Regions from separate parts of the Hymenobacter monticola genome, predicted to be linked through region 1. Evidence: riboswitches for the same ligand, from Rfam matches in the RefSeq annotation. Region 1 holds a riboswitch; the other holds the start of a gene.

Region 1 (5,931 bases):
AACCTCTACCTGCACTCCAGCACTGTGCAGACGCGGGCCATTGAGCAAACCGAGGCCGGCAAGCGCATGGCCATCAAGTTTGCCACCATCGACTCGACGGTGGCGCTGTTTCTGGCCTTTTTCATCAACGCCGCCATTTTGGTCCTGGCGGCCGCGGCCTTCCACCACAACGGCATGCTGGAAGTGGCTAAAATTCAGGATGCCTACAAGCTGCTGGCGCCGGTGCTGGGCGCCGGCGCGGCCAGCGTATTGTTTGCGGTGGCATTGCTGGCTTCGGGCCAGAATTCGACCCTGACCGGTACGCTGGCGGGCCAGATTGTGATGGAAGGCTTCCTCGACATCAAGCTGCGGCCCTGGGTGCGACGGCTCATCACGCGGTTGGTAGCCGTGGTGCCGGCGCTGGTGGTGGCCATCATTTATGGCGAAAGCGGAACCGAAAAGCTGCTGGTTTTCAGTCAGGTTATACTCTCGATGCAGCTCAGCTTTGCGGTGGTGCCGTTGGTGCTCTTCACCAGCAGCCGGGCCAAGATGGGCGTGTTCGTGAACCGGCCGGTGGTGCGCGTGCTGGCTTGGTCGGTGTCGGCCGTCATCATTGCGCTGAATGGCTATCTGCTCTGGCAAACGGCGGTAGGCTAGGAGGGAAGGTGCAGTGGAAAATTGGGGCTAAAGTCTTCGTCTGCGAAGATTTTAGCCCTCTGTCTCCGCTTTTAATATCCATAAATATTTATCATTCTAGGTATGAAACAGCTCCTACTCGCGCTGTTGTGGCTGCTCCCGAGCGGCCTGCTGGCCCAAACGGGCACGCTCGCGGGCACCGTGCGCAACGAGCAGCAGCGGCTGGTGCCCTTCGCCAGCGTGGCCTTGCCCGCCGCCGGCCTCGGGGCCACAGCCGATGCCCAGGGCGCTTTCAGTATTACGAATGTGCCCGCCGGCACGGTGCGGGTGTTGGCCAGCGCCGTGGGCTACACGCCTGCCAGCCGCAATGTGACCGTGGCCGCGGGCCAAACCCTGACCCTGCCGCTAACCCTGGCCGCCGCGCCCGCCGCCCTGGCCGACGTGGTGGTGACGGGCGTGAGCCGGGCCACCGAAATCCGCCGCAGCCCTGTGCCCATTGCCACCCTGAGCCGCCGCGAAATCAGCCTCAACGCCAATACCAACGTCATCGACGCGGCCGTGCGCGGCATTCCGGGCCTGAGCGCCGTGACCACCGGCCCCAACGTGTCGAAACCCTTCATTCGCGGGCTGGGCTACAACCGTGTGCTCACGCTCTACAATGGCCTGCGCCAGGAAGGCCAGCAGTGGGGCGACGAGCACGGCGTGGAGGTGGACGGCTACGACATCGAGCGCGTGGAGGTGGTGAAAGGCCCCGCCAGCCTGCTCTACGGCTCTGATGCGGTGGCCGGCGTAGTGAACCTGCTGCCCGCCCTGCCTAGCGGCCCTGAAGGGCAGCTGCGCGGCGAGGCGCTGGCCGAATACCAGTCGAACAATGGCTTAGTAGGCAATTCGCTGGGGCTGAACTATCAAAAAAACGGCTTTCAAACCAGCTTCCGGGCCAGCCACCGCCTGGCGCGCGACTACCGCAATGGCGTGGACGGCCTAGTGTACAACACCGGTTTCCGGGAGTTGACGCTAACGGGCATGGCGGGCGTGCGCAAAGCCTGGGGCAGCTCGCACTGGTACCTCACGCTTTATGATAACCAGCAGGAAATACCCGACGGCAGCCGCGATTCGCTGAGCCGCCGCTTCACGCGGCAGGTGGCGGAAAGCGGGCTCGATGATATCAAGAACCGGCCTCTGGTAACAGATAATGAGTTGCGCAGCTACGCCATTGGCCCGCTGCACCAGCGCATCCGGCACTACCGTGTGTTCACCAAAACGCAGGTGGCGCTGGGCGGCGGTGAGCTACACCTACTGCTGGGCGCCCAGCAAAACCAGCGGGAGGAGTTCAACCACCCCACCGCGCCGTCCCAGCCGGGCCTGGCTCTGCGCCTCAGCACCTTCACCTACGACGTGCGCTACCACCTGCCCACCTGGCAGGGGCTGGAAATGAGCGTGGGCAGCAACGGCATGGGCCAGCTCAACCGCCACCTCAACGCCACCGACTTTCCCATTCCCAATTATAATTTGCTGGATGCGGGTGGCTTTGTGTTGCTGAAAAAGCCCTTGGGCAAGCTGGAAGTCAGCGGCGGGCTGCGCTACGACACGCGGCTGGTGAACTGGGCCGACTTTCACGTAGCCTCCAACCCAGCCACGGGGTTCGACCAAGCGGCTGGGCCGGCCCAGCCTGATGCGGCGCTGCCGTTTCCGGCGTTTCGGCGGCGCTACCAGGGGTGGTCGGCCAGCGCGGGGGCGAGCTACGTGGCTACCGAGCAGCTCACGCTGCGCGCCAACCTGGCCCGCGGCTACCGCGCCCCCAACATCCCCGAAATTGGCTCCAACGGCCTCGACCCCGGCGCCCACATCGTGTACCTCGGCAACCGGGGCTTCGAGCCCGAATTCAGCTGGCAGCAGGACGTGGGCGTGCTCTGGCACCAGGCCGAGGTGGACGCCTCGGTGGAAGTGTTTCACAACTACGTGCAGAACTTCATCTACCAGGCCCGTTTGCAGGACGCCAGCGGCCAGCCGGTGGTCATTGTGCCCGGCAACACCACCTACCAGTTTCAACAAGCCGCCGCCCGCCTCTACGGCCTGGAAGCCAGCCTGAACTGGCGCCCCGCGGCCCTGCCCTGGCTGGCCTGGAGCAGCAGCGCGGCCTTCGTAACCGGCGAAAGCTCCCAAACCAACCTGCCCGACCATCAAATAGAGGCTGCTCGCTACCTGCCGCTCATTCCGCCACTGCGCGGCCGCACCGAGCTGCGCGCCACCGCGCCGGCCCGCGCCGGCCGTTTCACCGGCACCTATGGCCGCCTCCAGTTGGATGGCAGCGCTCGCCAAAACCGCTTCTACGCCCTCGACAACACCGAAACCGCCACGCCGGGCTACGTGCTGCTGGGCCTCGGCGCCGGCACCACCTACACCAACCGCGCGGGGCGGGCCGTGGCCCAATTCATTGTGCAGGTCGATAACTTGTTCGACACCGCATACCAGGCCCACCTCAACCGGTTGAAGTACTTTGAATACTACGCCAGTTCGCCCAACGGCCGCAGCGGCATTTATAATCCAGGGCGCAACGTGGGGGTGAAGGTACTGGTGCCGTTTTAGTAGCTTATCGGACCGTTGGGCTTGAGTTGATATATAGTATTCGGCCAATGCCACCGTGGCTGGTTTTCTGCGTAGAGGGCCCCATGAAGCGCTTTTTTCTCTCCTTACTGCTATTGCCTTCGCTCACCTTGGCGCAGGCCCCGGCCAAAACTTCACCCTACGACTCCGCCCACTTCAGCTGGCGCAAGCCCGTGCCGCGCAACCGCCTGCGCGAGCTGCAGCCCGACCGCCCCGGCGTGACCGAAAGCCCTTTCACAGTTGATGCCGGCCACTTCCAGCTTGAGATGGACGCGCTACGGCTCATCAACAGCGGCTCGGGCAACGACGGCAAAAACCGCGAGCTGCATTTGGCCTACTCCATGCTCAAGCTCGGCCTGAGCCGCCGCACCGACCTGCAGCTGGAATTGCCGCTCTACAGCGTGGCCAAGCAGCGGCCTTCAGACGCCGACGACTGGCAGGAGCGCCACGCCGGCTTCGGCGACGTGACCGTGCGCGTGAAACACAACTTTGTGGGCGACGACCAGCTGGGCAAATTCGCCATGTCCGTCATCGGCTACGTGCGCCTGCCCAGTGGCGGCAACGTGGGCGACGGCGCCGCCGAATACGGCGTGGTACTGCCCATCGACCTGGAGCTGAGCGACAAGGCCAACCTTGAAGCGCAGGTGGAAGCCGACCTGAAATACGACCGGGAAACCAACCAGCGCTACGTGCGCTTCGTGCCCTCGATGGCCTTGGAGTATGATTTAACGGAGAAAGTAGGCCTCGTGACCGAAGCCGTGGCCATGTGGAACACCGAGCAGCGCCGTTGGCAGACCTCCGCCAACATTGCCCCCATTTTCAAGGTGACGCCCAACCTGCAGCTCGACCTCGGCACCCACCTGGCCCTGAACCGACTGACCGACCACGAGTACTTCGTCGGCCTCACCTTCCGCCGTTAAATCTGTAGCGTGGACTCTGCGAGTCCGCGCACTCCAGAATGTTCGACAAGGCGCGGACTCGCAGAGTCCACGCTACGTCCGTACCTTTGCCCTGCTTTGGTGCCAACCCCCAGCCTTGGGGCGCGGCTGAAAAGGGAATCCGGTTCGAAGCCGGAGCTGTCCCCGCAACTGTACGCTTCACATCGGAGCGGGCCACAATGCCACTGTTTGTTGCTTGATTATCAAGTAACAAAATGGGAAGGCGGCCCGCTCGGCGGAGCAAGCCAGGAGACCTGCCCGAGCACTCATAGGTTCAGCATTCGCGGAGGACGAATGGAGAAAGAGAACAGTGGCCACCTTCGGGCGGCCAGAGTACCCCTGTTTTTCGGCCTCGGTCTGACGGTAGCTGGCTGCTGATGGCAGTTGGTTGGCGCCGGATTTTGAATCGAATTTTCTTGATTGAGAATTTGATTCTGCTGCGTTTTACTTCCCTGCATCCGGCCTCGCTACGGCGAGTGGCCCTGCTGTGCCTGCTAGCCGGCGCCGCCCAGGCCCAGACCGCGCCGCCCGATTCGGCCCGCCTCAGCCAGCGGCGGCATCGGCTGGCCGAGGTGCAGGTGCGCGCCGTGGGCCCCGAGCGCTTCGCTGTGGGCAGCACCCGCCTGGAGCTCGATTCGGCCACGCTGGCGCAGTACCGCGGCAGCAACCTGGCCGACGTGCTGCAGGCCCGCACCCCGCTGGCTCTTAAATACTACGGCCCGGGGCAGCTGGCCACCATTGCCCTGCGCGGCACCTCGGCCCAGCACACGGCCGTGCTCTGGAACGGGCTGAACATCATGCTGCCCACGCTGGGCCAGAACGACTTCTCGCTGCTGACCGTGGGCGCCGGCACCAGCGTGGCCATTCAGCCCGGCCCGGCCGCCGCCCTCTATGGCAGCGGGGCCGTGGGCGGCGCCGTGCTGCTCAACTCGGCCCCCGACTGGCGGCCCGGCCTGCGCGGCAGCGTGCAGGCCGATGCCGGCAGCTTCGGCCTGGCCGGTGGCAGCGTGGAGGCCCGCACCGCCACCCCCAGTGTGGCCGTGCGCGTGGCCGCCAGCTACCGCGAGGCCCAGAACAACTACTCCTACCTGCAGCAGGAGGCCCGCGGCACCGTGCGCTACACCTTGCAAAACGCCGCCCTGCGCCACCAGTGGAGCCTGAGCCCCGACGTGGCCTGGCGCGTGGGCCAAGCCGGTGAGCTAACCGCCGCCGCCTGGCTGACCGACGCAGACCGCGAAATCCAGTCGGGTGTGGGCATTGCGGGCACCCAGGCCCGCGAGCGCGACCAAAGTCGCCGCCTCACGCTGGGCTACCGCCACGTGGGCGCGCGCCAGCAGTGGACCGTGCGCGGGGCTTGGTTTGAAGATATAATTAACTACCGCGACGGCGGCGCTCCCAGCAACTCCCGCGTGCGCACCACCCAGGCCCAGGCCGAGCACACCACTGCTCTGGGCGCGCGGGGCAGCCTGCGCCTGGGGGCCGAAGCGCAGCACTTCGCCGCCCAGGTAGACGGCTACGGCACCGTCGCAATCGGTGAAAACCGCGCGGCCGCTTTCGCCCTCTTGCGCTACGACCCGCGCCCCGCCCTGCGCCTTTCAGCCAACCTGCGCCAGGCAGTGCTGCCCGCTGGCTTGGCTCCGCTCACGCCCACCCTGGGGCTGGAATGGGACCTGCTGGGTGCGCCTGATTCGGCCGCTCAGGTGCTCACGCTGAAAGCCAGCGCCGCCCGCAGCTACCGCGCCCCCACCCTGAACGAACGATACTGGCTGCCCGG
Region 2 (5,931 bases), 370 kb from region 1:
CAGCGAAATGGCGCGCCTGCTCAAAAACAGAAAGTAGAACGTGTACCCCGAAGCTCCGCTTCGGCCCAGCGGAATTGTTGAAAAACCTCCGCCGAACCGAAACGGAGCTTCGGGGTACACGTTCTAAAGCCGCACCTTTGCCCCGATGCAACCAACCCTCCCGCCCCCCGCCCCCACGCGCCCGCCCATCCGCTTCGACCGCAACGAGGTGGCCGGTGCCTTTGGCGACCTGGGCACCGACCTGCCGCTGCTCATCGGCGTCATCGCGGCTTCAGAAATCGACAGCGCGAGCGTGCTCATTCTGTTTGGGTTGATGCAGGTGCTCACCGGGCTGTGGTACCGCATGCCCATGCCCGTGCAGCCGCTCAAGGCGTTTGCGGCGCTGGTCATTGCCCAAAAGCTGCCGGGCAGGGTCATTTTTGGGGGCGGGCTGGCCATTGGCGTCAGCATGTTTTTCCTGTCCGTAACCGGGCTGATTGATGCGCTGGCGCGGTTGGTGCCCAAGGCGGTGGTGCGCGGCATTCAGTTTGGGCTGGCCCTGCAGTTGGCCACGCTGGCCCTCACCAAGTACGTGGGCGCCGACGGCGCGGCCGGCTACGCGCTAGCGGCGGCGTCCTTCGTGGTCACGGTGGTGCTGTTTGGCAACCGGCGCTGGCCGGCGGCGCTGGTGGTCATTGCCCTGGGCGTGGCCTATGCGCTGGTTTTCAAGCTCGATTTGGACACGGCCCGGAAAGCCGTGGGCCTGCATCTGCCCGCCTGGCACCTGCCCCAGCGGGCCGATATCCTCACCGGCGCCGTGCTGCTGGCGCTGCCCCAGATTCCGCTGTCGCTCGGCAACTCCATCCTCGCCACCAAGCAAGTGGCGCATGATTTATTTCCGGAGCGGGCGCCGCTCACCATCAAAAAAATCAGCTTTACCTATGCCCTAATGAACCTGGCGAATCCGTTTTTCGGCGGCTTTCCGGTGTGCCACGGCTCGGGCGGCATGGTGGGGCACTACGCGTTTGGGGCGCGCACGGGCGGCTCGGTGGTTATCTACGGCGGCATTTTCCTGGTGATGGGACTGTTTTTCAGCCAGGGCTTTGCCGATGTGGTGCAGATTTTTCCGCTGCCGGTGCTGGGGGTGCTGCTGCTGTTTGAGGCGCTATCGCTGGCCACGCTGCTGCGCGACGTGAGCAGCCAGCGCCCCGACCTGCTGGTGGCGCTGCTGGTGGGTCTGCTCTGCGCGGGGCTGCCCTACGGCTACCTTGTGGGGCTGGTGGTAGGCACGGCCATCTACTACGCCCAGCAGCGCGGCTGGGTGGGACTGGGGAAACACTAGCCGCCTTCCCAAGTCAGGAAGGCCGGCTACGGGGCCGCATAAGGCGCTGCCGGCGTTGGCTCCACGGCGGCTTCTTCGGGCAGGATGCGAACCGGCCGCTTGTGCTCATCCACGGCCACGAAGGTGAACAGGCCGGTTACGGCTTTGTGGCGGTCTTCGGAGTACATCTGCTCCACAAATAACTCGACGCGCACCTTGAGGCTGGTGCGGCCCACGTGCTCGATGCTGGCCACCAGCTCCACCAGCGAGCCGCCGGGAATGGGGTGCGTGAAATCGACCCGTTCGGACGAAACCGTCACCATTTTCAGGCGCGAGAAACGGGTGGCGGCGATGAAGGCCACTTCGTCCATGAGCAGCAGCGTGGTGCCGCCGAATAGCGTATCGTAATGGTTGGTGGTGTTCGGAAACACGGCTTTGAAGATGCGCGTTTCGGCGCGGGCAATGCGGTCGGCCAGGAGCATGAGGCAACGGGAGAAAAGGTGAGAAATGGCCTCCGTTTGCGCTCAAGCCCCCTATCCATAAGCCTGCCACCGGCCGCACGCTGCCCCGGCCACGCCCAAAGCGCAGCGGCACCGCACCGCCGATGCCAGCCCCATAGCGCGAGGGCAGCATCACTCGGCGGCCGGCAGGTCTCCTGACTTGTTTCGGGCTGGCCCCGCCCTTCTCGGCCTGCTTGCGCACGGCCAATGGGCATGAGTGGGGCCGCCTGCTCCGGCCCCTTGGCGGCCGGAAAACTCACAGTAGCGCGTCTGTTCGGGAGTTGCACCCGATTCCCTTTTAATCTTTACCCCGGCCGAAGCCCGGGTGAAAAACCGTCCGCTGATTGAAGGAATTCAAACCGAGAACCAACGGGGCGAAGGTACGGCGCGGGCGGAGTAATAAGTGGTGAATACCATTTCGCCTGTCATCCTGAGCATTCTACAGCAGCCCGCGAATCCAGCCGCCGTCCACCGGAATGGAGGTGCCGGTGATGTAGCTGGCCCGCTCCGAGCACAGAAACGCGGCCAGCGCGGCAAACTCCCGCGGCTCGCCCAGCCGTCGCATTGGAATCTGGTTTTCCCAGCGCGCCGTAGCATCGGCGGCCGAAATGCCTTCTTTGGCGGCCGTGGCATCGGCTAGCCCCACTACCCGCTCGGTGCGCGTGTAGCCGGGCAGGATGTTATTCACCGTGATGCCTTCGGCGGCTACTTCGGTGGCAAGGGTGCGGGCCATGCCGGTCACGGCCGCGCGCAGGCTGTTGGAGAGCATCAGGTTTTCCACCGGCTGCTTCACCGAGATGGAGGTGATGTTCAGGATGCGGCCCCAGCCACGTGCCTTCATGCCGGGTAGCACGGCGCGCGTCAGCTCCACCACGCTCGTGAGGAGCAGCTGCGTGGCAGCCTGCCACTGGTCAGCGTTCAGCGTATCGAAGGTGCCGGCGGGTGGACCGCCGGCGTTGGTTACGAGGATGTCGATGCGGCCGAAGCGCGCCTGTGCAGCCTGCATCAGGCGGGCTACGTCGGCGGGGTTGGCCACATCGGCCACCAGGCCCAGTACTGGCACGCCGGCGCTTTGCTCAATGGCCGCGCAGGTTTCGCGCAGGGCTTCTTCGCCCCGCGCGCAGAGCACCAGCGAGGCCCCTTCGGCGGCCAACTCTTCGGCCACGGCGCGGCCCAGGCCCTTGCTGGAGGCGGCCACCAGGGCCACTTTGCCTTTCAGTCCGAGGTCCATGGGCTTATTTCTGGCGCAGGTAGTCGTCCGATTTGTCGAGCCAGTCCTGGCGGGGCGGGCTGAAGATATCCACGTCCAGCGTGTCTTCGAGGGCTTCGGCCTTGTGGGGCACGTTGCCGGGGATGTGCAGCACTTCGCCCACGCCTACCACAATGGGCTCGGCATCTTCGGAGCCAATCCAGAAGCGCAGCGCGCCTTCCAGAATGTAGGTTATCTGCTCATTCTCATGTTGGTGCAGGGGCACGATGCAGCCTTTCTTGAGGTAGACGTGGGCCAGCATCATCTTGTCGCCGGTGATGAGGCGACGCGAGAGCTGCTCGGTCACCTGCTCCTTGGGCATGGCGTCCCAGGTGTATTTGGTGGCGGTGGGGTTTTCGGGCATTGAATTAGGCGTAAGGCTGTGGGCTGATTAGTAGACCGGTCATGCTGAGCGCAGTCGAAGCATCTCTACCGCGCAAGTAACCTAAATGTTAGAATTACTGGTGCGGCAGAGATGCTTCGACTGCGCTCAGCATGACCGGTCTTTTTCATTTCCTACTTTCCTACACCCGCACCCGGCCCGCTACCGCCGACACGCACAGCCCCATGAAGGCAATGAAGGCGAACGACACGCGCAAGCTCGTGGCCCCGGCCACAAACCCGATAATGGGCGGCCCCAGCAGAAAGCCGAAGAAACCGATGGTGGACACCGCCGCCAGCGCCATGCCCGCCGACATGTGCGTGGACCGGCCCGCCGCCGAGTACACCAACGGGACCACTGCCGACGTGCCAAAGCCCACCAGCAAAAAGCCCAGCAGCGCCGCCGGCAGCACCGGCAGCAGCACCGCAATGCTGAGCCCCGTGGCCGTGAGCAACCCGCAGAGCTGAATCACGCGCTTCGGGCCGAGGCGCGCCGCCAGCCAGTCGGCCCCGAAGCGCCCGGCCGCCATGGTGCTCATGAAAGCCGTGTAGCCCGCCCCCACCCAGGCTTTATCGGCCTGGATGACTTTCTTGAAGTACACCCCGCTCCAATCGAACATGGCCCCCTCGCAAATGAGCGCGCAGAAGGCAATGGCCCCCAGCCCCAGCAGCTCTTTATCGGGCCGCACAAAAATGGGCTGGTCGGGGTCGACGCCGCTGTCCTGACGCACGGTGTAGCCGGCGCTTACCACCAGCCCGGTCAGAATAAACAGCGCGATGCCCACAAAGTGCAGGCCCGGCGGCACCGCGTGCCCAATCATAAACGAGCCAATGGCTGCCCCCACGAAGCCTGCCAGGCTCCACAGCCCGTGAAAGGAGCCCATGATGGGCTTGTGCTCGTACAGCCGCTCTACCCCCACGGCCTGCGTATTCACCGAGATATTGGTCAGGTTGCCACCCACGCCAAACAGTATCAGGCAGGGCACCAGTTGGTAGAGGTTCTGGGCCCAGCCCAGGCCCAGCAGCGCCGCGGCGTAGAGCACCACGCTGCCCAGTATCACCCGGCGGCTGCCGTGCCTGGCCACCAGCCAGCCGGCCAGCGGCAGCGTGAGCAGCTGCCCCAGCGGTATGGCCAGCAGCACGCCGCCCAACCCGGCCTCCGAAATGCCCATGCGCTGCTGAATGCTCGGAATGCGCGAGGCCCAGGTGGCAAAGCATAAGCCTAACAAAAAGAACAAAGCGCCCACGGCCACGCGGTGGGCTTGGCGCGAAATCGTGCGCGCCGGAGAAATCACTGAAACCATATTGTTTGCCGCCCACCGCCGCGCCGAAGTGCCGCGTCCCGCACGTTGTTTGCCGTAAAAGTAAGTTTGCCAAACGCCCGCGGCGCTCGGGAAGTTTTCTCCGACGCCCATTATTGAACAGCAAAAGGCCCGGCGCACTTAAAGTGCGCCGGGCCAAAAGTCGACCTTCCGTCCTGCTTAGGCGTTGGTGTCGAGCGTAATCTGCGTCACCACATCGCGCAGCAGCAGGGTAATGGAATCAACCAGCGGCTGCAGGGCTTCGGCCTGGAACGGGCCTTCCCACTGGTCGAGCGCCTCCACGGGCGGCAGCACGTGCAGGGCGTGCAGGTGCTCCACGCTGGGCTTGAGCGTGTGGGCCGTGGTTTTCAGCAGCTTGATGTCGCCTTCCTGCATGCCGCGGCTCAGGTTTTGGGTGGCTTCCTCGCAGCTTTCCACAAAAGTTTCGAGCATAAAGGCCACAAATTCCTGGTCGCCTTGGCCTGCCACCAGCAAATCGGCAATGGAGTAGAGCTTTACCTCTGCCGCTACCGGCGGGGCTGCCGGCGGGGCCAGCAGCTCGGGCGCATCAGCCAGGCTGGGAAACGGAGCCAGCTCAGGCTCTAGGGCGGGCAGGGGCATGGTCAGGGTCCAGTCGCCCACCACGCGCAGCAACTCTTCCTCTTTGAAGGGCTTGGCCAGGTAGCCGTTCATGCCGGCCGAGAGGCACTTCTCGCGCTCGCCTTTCACGGCGTTGGCGGTGAGGGCCACAATGGGCGTGGCCAGCCCCAGCTGCTGGCGCAGCAGCGCGGTGGCCGCGTAGCCGTCCATCACCGGCATCTGAATGTCCATCAGAATCAGGTCGAAGCGCGTGTGCTGGGCCAGCTCCACGGCCATGGCGCCGTGCTCGGCTTCCGTCACCTGCACGTGGGCGTGGCTGAGGAAGGTTTTGGCAATCTGGCGGTTGAAGCGGTTGTCTTCTACCAGCAGCACCTGCTTGTTGCGCAGGTACTGTATGGTTGGGCTATTGGGCGGCAGCACCACTTTGGGCGTCAGGTCCTCGGCCGTGCCCGTGGGCAGGCGCAGGGCAAAGGTCATGGTGGTGCCCTTGTTGCGCTCGCTCTGCAGCTGCACGTCGCTGCCCATCAGCTTCACCAGGTTGCGGCAGATGCTCAGGCCCAGGCCCGTGCCGCCAAACTTGCGCGTCACCGACGAATCCTG

The links. A riboswitch is a leader RNA that binds a small molecule or an ion and turns the genes downstream of it on or off. The one in region 1 is predicted to bind cobalamin.
Region 2: it holds a riboswitch for cobalamin, as region 1 does, so the genes downstream of both, MTP16_RS03400 (acyl-CoA thioesterase) here and MTP16_RS04940 (TonB-dependent receptor plug domain-containing protein) in region 1, are expected to answer to the same signal.

The regions. Positions count from the first base shown of each region.
Region 1 covers NZ_CP094534.1:1,133,696-1,139,626, reverse strand. The annotation lists gene MTP16_RS04955 (Nramp family divalent metal transporter) at 1-636, shown strand, start outside; gene MTP16_RS04950 (TonB-dependent receptor) at 739-3,201, shown strand; gene MTP16_RS04945 (transporter) at 3,285-4,139, shown strand; cobalamin riboswitch at 4,220-4,433, shown strand; gene MTP16_RS04940 (TonB-dependent receptor plug domain-containing protein) at 4,574-5,931, shown strand, end outside.
Region 2 covers NZ_CP094534.1:761,395-767,325, forward strand. The annotation lists gene MTP16_RS03390 (cation:dicarboxylate symporter family transporter) at 1-37, shown strand, start outside; gene MTP16_RS03395 (putative sulfate/molybdate transporter) at 146-1,321, shown strand; gene MTP16_RS03400 (acyl-CoA thioesterase) at 1,348-1,782, opposite strand; cobalamin riboswitch at 1,929-2,153, opposite strand; gene MTP16_RS03405 (SDR family oxidoreductase) at 2,240-3,031, opposite strand; gene MTP16_RS03410 (cupin domain-containing protein) at 3,036-3,413, opposite strand; gene MTP16_RS03415 (MFS transporter) at 3,574-4,734, opposite strand; gene MTP16_RS03420 (ATP-binding protein) at 4,912-5,931, opposite strand, start outside.